Linked DNA regions of Chelatococcus sp. YT9. Each later gene encodes a partner of the first gene's protein in a complex. Links are inferred from orthologs where the notes say so. Each region holds a gene or a part of one and is shown in the gene's direction. Other genes may lie near its edges. The genes, in order: rplL and rpmB.

The links.
Region 2: rplL (region 1) and rpmB share a complex: the UniProt entries of both Escherichia coli proteins name them as parts of the 50S ribosomal subunit. The link is inferred for Chelatococcus sp. YT9 from one-to-one orthologs.

What each region holds. Positions count from the first base shown.
Region 1 is NZ_JAHBRW010000001.1:2,840,214-2,843,372, forward strand. What follows is about bases 317-3,159. They hold rplL (50S ribosomal protein L7/L12), read left to right. Parts: upstream 317-1,469; coding sequence 1,470-1,850; downstream 1,851-3,159. Other genes in these bases: rplA (50S ribosomal protein L1), read left to right, coding at 317-403; rplJ (50S ribosomal protein L10), read left to right, coding at 906-1,424; rpoB (DNA-directed RNA polymerase subunit beta), read left to right, coding at 2,282-3,159. Also shown: more of rplA, read left to right, coding at 1-316. UniProt on the Escherichia coli protein: The binding site for several of the GTPase factors involved in protein synthesis (IF-2, EF-Tu, EF-G and RF3). Is thus essential for accurate translation.
Region 2 is NZ_JAHBRW010000001.1:1,664,320-1,667,299, forward strand. Bases 1-2,664 are described here. They hold rpmB (50S ribosomal protein L28), read left to right. Parts: upstream 1-1,016; coding sequence 1,017-1,313; downstream 1,314-2,664. Other genes in these bases: KIO76_RS07455 (DUF3108 domain-containing protein), read right to left, coding at 1-728; KIO76_RS07465 (queuosine precursor transporter), read left to right, coding at 1,444-2,067; KIO76_RS07470 (esterase-like activity of phytase family protein), read right to left, coding at 2,167-2,664. In the rest of the region: more of KIO76_RS07470, read right to left, coding at 2,665-2,980.

The sequences.
Region 1 (3,159 bases):
TCTGCTTGAAATCGTTCAGGGCGGCACGATCAACTTCGATCGCTGCATCGCGACTCCGGATCTGATGCCGCTCGTCGGTCGCCTCGGTAAGGTGCTTGGCCCGCGTGGCCTGATGCCGAACCCGAAGGTCGGCACGGTGACGATGGACGTCAAGGCCGCGGTTGCGGCTGCCAAGGGCGGCGCCGTTGAGTTCCGCGTCGAGAAGGCCGGCATTGTCCACGCCGGGATCGGCAAGGCTTCCTTCGACGAAGGCAAGCTGATCGAGAACATCAAGGCTTTTGCGGATGCGGTCTCCAAGGCCCGTCCGTCCGGCGCGAAGGGCACTTACGTCCAGCGCGTCGCGATCTCATCGACGATGGGGCCAGGTGTGAAGGTCGATCCCGCCACCGTTCTCGGCGCGTAAGACAGCTGCCTCATCTTCGGCGCATTGGCGCGCTAGAAGCCGTCACTTATTCGTTTGCCTGCGGTGGGCACTTGGCAAACCGCAGGTGAATGGTTATTAAAACCATTCTTGCCTGGAATCGTCATGACATCGATGTCGTCGTTCTCAGGCTTGGAGTTTCGCCCGGGCGACCGGGCGAATGTGGCCGGCGGGCAAGGCGGTAGCTTTGCGCGAACCGGCCATATGTCCTGTCCGAGACTGCGGGTGCCGTTACGGCTTAATTTCAGTACGAAGCCAGCATAGACGGGGAAGGCTGATTTGCACGACGGATGCCCCTTGGTGGGTATCCTTTGAGTGGGTTGGTTCGGACCTATTCCTGGGGCGTGAGTTTGATCTCTGCGATCTGGGGGACAGGGCTTGCGAGCGCCGCGCGCGGCGCATTGGGTGCAAGCCTAGTGCACGGCGTGTGGCATGTGCAGCCGGCGGCGGGGATGTTCCCTGCTGCTGAACCGGAGAGAGCCAAGTGGACAGAGCGGCAAAAGCCGAGTTCGTCGCGACGATGGGTGATGTCTTTTCATCAACCGGCGTCGTCGTCGTAGCTCACTATGCCGGCCTGACAGTCGCCGATATGCAGAAGCTCCGCAGGGAGATGAAGCAGGCCGGCGCCTCGGTCAAGGTCGCGAAAAATCGCCTCGCCAAGATCGCTCTCGAAGGCACGGACGTCGCATCAATCGCGCCTCTTCTGAAGGGGCCGACGTTGCTGGCTTATTCCAGCGACCCTGTTGCGGCACCGAAGGTCGCTGTCGATTTCGCCAAGGGTAACGAAAAGCTCGTTATCCTCGGTGGCGCGATGGGAGTGACCGCTCTGAACCCGGACGGCGTGAAGGCTCTGGCCACGCTGCCGTCTCTTGATGAACTGCGCGCCAAGCTGGTCGGCCTCGTTCAGGCCCCGGCAACGAAGATCGCGCAGGTCGTCAACGCACCCGCCGGGAAGCTGGCGCGCGTGTTCGGGGCATATGCCAAGCGAGACGAAGCGGCGTAAGGCCGTCAAACCCCCTATCAATCGAACTAACCCAGGAAGTGTATCATGGCTGATTTGGCAAAGCTCGTCGACGACCTGTCGAGCCTGACCGTCCTCGAGGCCGCCGAGCTGGCGAAGCTCCTCGAAGAGAAGTGGGGCGTGTCCGCCGCCGCCGCCGTGGCGGTTGCCGCTGCGCCGGGCGCCGCTGGTGGCGCCGCCGCTGCCGCTGAAGAGCAGACCGAGTTCACGGTCGTTCTTGCCGCCGCCGGCGACAAGAAGATCGAAGTCATTAAGGAAGTCCGCGCGATCACCGGCCTCGGCCTCAAGGAAGCCAAGGACCTCGTCGAAGGCGCTCCGAAGCCCGTCAAGGAAGGCGTGGCCAAGGACGAGGCCGACAAGCTCAAGGCTCAGCTCGAGAAGGTCGGCGCGAAGGTCGAGCTCAAGTAAGTGTTGCGCGGGCTTTGACCCGTGCTCGGCGGGAGCCGGCGTTTCCTTGCGGATCAATCCGGTTCCCTCCAATCGTTCGAGACTTGGTTCTAGCGATTTCGTTTTGAGGAGATCGCAATGGGAAGGGGCTCTTGGCCCTTCTTGGTTAGAGGCGGGCCGCCGCGGCGGAGCGCGACAAGTTGAGAATTCCACGGTCCCGAAGGCATCTTGTCTCCGGGGCCGTTGTGTCATCGATGCGTGACCATGATCAACACGTGATCATCGATGGTCTCAGACGCGCAAGAGACGTGACGACGGCGGTCCCGGTGGGGCTGTCGGGAGTGACATGGCAGCATGCCGCGGGAGCGGCCGGCTGACCTGGCGGCCTTATTGAGCCGCCCGGCCTCTGGTGGGGCCGCCAGGTCAGCCGTGCGTGAGGAGCGAGAACAGACATGGCCCAGACGATCACTGGCCCGAAGCGTGTCCGCAAGTTCTTCGGCAAGATCCGGGAAGTGGCGCAGATGCCGAACCTCATCGAGGTTCAGAAGGCATCCTACGACCAATTCCTGATGGTCGACGAGCCGAAGGGAGGGCGGCCAGAGGAGGGGCTACAGGCCGTCTTCAAGTCCGTTTTCCCGATATCCGATTTTTCCGGTGCTTCGCTGCTCGAATTTGTGAAGTACACCTTCGAGCCGCCGAAATACGACGTGGACGAGTGTCGCCAACGGGGTATGACCTTTGCCGCGCCGCTCAAGGTCACGCTGCGCCTGATCGTGTTTGATGTCGATGAAGATACCGGCTCCAAGTCTGTCAAGGACATCAAGGAGCAGGACGTCTACATGGGCGACATGCCGCTCATGACGGACAACGGCACCTTCATCGTCAATGGCACAGAGCGTGTCATCGTCAGCCAGATGCACCGGTCACCAGGCGTGTTCTTTGACCACGACAAGGGCAAGACCCATTCGTCGGGCAAGCTGCTGTTCGCCGCCCGCATCATTCCGTACCGTGGCTCCTGGCTCGACATCGAGTTCGATGCCAAGGACATCGTCTATGCGCGTATCGACCGTCGCCGCAAGCTGCCGGTGACGTCGCTGCTCTATGCGCTTGGCCTCGATGGCGAGGAGATCCTTGAGACCTTTTACAACCGGATCCTCTACAAGAAGGATGGCGACGGCTGGCGCGTTCCTTACGACGCTGAGCGCCTCAAGGGCTTCAAGGCGAGCGTCGACCTGATCGACGCTGACACCGGCGAGGTGGTTCTCGAGACGGGCAAGAAGCTGACCGCCCGTGCCGCGCGCATCCTTACGGAAAAGGGTGTAAAGGAACT
Region 2 (2,980 bases), 1.2 Mb from region 1 along the record:
TCGCCGACGGGCATCAACCACGCCTCCATATCCTTGTTGTTTTCCATGAATTTGGTGGCTGTCCGGTCGGCCCGATGGCCAGAGATGGGCAGATAGCGCGCCCGGCATACGGAAACGGGGCCAGAGTAGGTTGGACTGCGCACAGTCTCCTGGCGAGCGTAGGACAGCTTCACGTCAAAGCGCGTGGCGCCGTCGAAGATAGGAATCGTGCGATTGCAGGCGGCCTCGCTCGACGCGTTCCGGGACGACGCCGGCATCAGCAAGGCAGAAAGTGGATCGACCACGCCGCGCTTGTTCTGCTCGGTCACCGGGATCCGGTCCGGTCTCGGTTCGATCGGGGGCTTGATCTCGACGGCCTGCACGCTGCCGCCGGCCAAAGCCATGCGGACAGTTATCGACTTTTCCGAGTTGGCCGTGGTCACGGCGAAGGTCGTGGGCACGATGCGGTCGCCCGAGATGCTGCCGGTCGACGTGGCCGCCCCCTTGCCGCCCGTGATGACGCCAGCCAAGCCCGTGAGCTGCGACCAGACATCGAGTTTATACTGATCTTTCAGCACGTCAGCCTTGATGGCGGCGACCCCGATTTTCAGGCCGAGCAGGGAAATATCGTAGTTGGCCTCGATCGACGCGGCGCTCGCAGGGAGTGGCGCGAGCGCCAAGATCCCGAGCATCGCCCGGCGAAAGCCGCTCGCCGCATAGCCAGCCTTGCTTTTCCAACGCCGGATCATACTGTTGCACTCTCCATCGCGCGACACCCGGGATCCCGCGATCTCACATGTCGGCACCCGCCGCGAGCCGAATCGCTCGCCTTTGTCGGATGAAAATCCGTTCGAATCGTGACGCATCTTGCGTCCGATCGCAACGAAATCGCGCAGGATCCTTGACGGTGCCTGATCACATCTACTATACACGCGCAACTTTCATTCAGACATCGGCGCCTCTTGGCCCGGCTGAGGTCGGGACCAGCTGCTGTTAGCTTTGCAAGAGTGCACCAACCAAGTTAAGGACTAAGCGTCATGGCGCGCCGCTGCGAACTCACGGGTAAGGCCGTTCTGTCTGGTCACCTCGTGAGCCACTCCAATCGCAAGACCAAGCGGAAGTTTCTTCCGAATCTGGTCAATGTGACCCTTCAGTCGGAAGCGCTGAGCCGCGGCATCAAGCTGCGCATCTCGGCTGCGGCCCTGCGCTCGGTGGAGCACCGTGGTGGGCTTGATGCCTTCCTCGCCAAGGCGCCGGAGACGGAGCTGGCTCAGAACCTGCGTGTCCTGAAGCGCGAAATCGCCAAGAAGCAGACGGAAGCGGCTGCCGGCTGAGGCTGGGAAGCTTCTACGCCTCTGGGCTTTGCTGCAAGATGATCGCGCTGACGTCGTCGGCGCGATTTTTGCTGTTTGCATCCCGGCCCGTCTGCCGCGGGTCATGATGCCGAAAGGGTGGTTTGAGCCGATGGACAGCACGCGCACATTCACGAGCCTTGTATCGCGGCTTTGGCTGCCCGTGACGGCGATGGCGGCCATCGTCGTCCTGTCCAACGTGGCGGTGCAATATCCGTTCACGCCCTTCGGCCTTGCCGACTATCTCACCTGGGGTGCTTTCACCTATCCCGTTTCGTTCCTGATCACCGATCTCACCAATCGGCGCTATGGGCCGAAGCTCGCGCGCCGGCTGGTGATCGTCGGCTTCATCATCGCAGTCATCGCGTCCATCGCGGCGGCGAGCCCGCGTATTGCGATTGCCTCGGGCACGGCCTTCCTGGTCGGTCAGCTGCTCGACATCTCAGTGTTCAACAATCTGCGACGCCTTGCCTGGTGGCGTGCACCGCTGATCGGTAGCCTCGTGGGCTCGGCGATCGATACCGCGCTCTTCTTCACGCTCGCCTTCGCCGGTGACGTTACGGATGTCGCGACATACGGCATCGCCGGCTTTGTGGTGACCGCGCCGGTCTGGGTGGCTTGGGCAGTAAGCGATTTCGTCGTCAAGGTGGCGATGGCGCTGCTCATGCTGCTGCCCTATGGCGCGCTACTCAACGTTGTGCTTCCGGCGGAGCGGTTCCAGCGCAGCGCGGGCTGATAGGCTTGTGCCGAATTGCTGCGAGGGCGGCACATCCTCCCCGGTTGCAACGTTCGGATTTCTAGGGGTGAACGCCGGCAAATCGTTGTCGTGTTTCAGCTATTGCGCCTTTACCGGCGGCGCGATCGATGCGGTTTCTGGCGGCAGCAGGGCGAATTCCAGCAGCAGGGAGCGCTGGAACATCGAGAAATTATCGTCTGATATCAGCGTGAGGATGGTTTCGCCGGCGGCGTTCCGGTGCGCGGCCAGCCCTTCCATGTTGTCGATTTCGGCGGCAAGATCTGCCGTCAGCAGGATTTCCCCATCGATGACGGCGCCGGGCCGCACCGCGGCGCGATCCACGAGGCGCAAGCGCGTAGCGAGGCTGAAGGGCGGCACATAGCGGCGCTCCAGCAGTACAAGGTCGCCGCCTGGCAGAAATGCCATGTCGGTGATGGCGAAGCCATCATGGCGGACGACGCTGAAGGTGCCTTTTCGCGAGCCGGTGAGGATGAAGCCGTCTGGCCCTCCGGCGCGCGGAGGCTCCTCCGCAATGCTCACCACGGCGCCCGCAACAGGACTTCCGGGGGGCGCGACACCAATCGATTCAAGGCCTCTGTTCCGGCCGAGCGCCTTTACCTCGCGTGGCAGCGGCACGGATTTGGCCGGGCCCCGCGGCCCCTCCTGACCCCAATCGAAGCGCAGCACCTCATGTGTGCGTTCGACGGGGATATAGGCCACAGGGCCTGCCATCGCGAGGCCTTCGGTATCGTAGGAGCGCGTGGAAGCGAGTGGCCGGCCGGTTGGCGAGGGGAGCTGGCCCATGACGGCGCGATCGAGGCCGACCATCCGCCCACCGGCCTCTATGACATCGGCGCTCAGCCAATAACCCTTGTCGGAAATGGCGGTGAGACGCCGCCCGTCGGGCGATCGC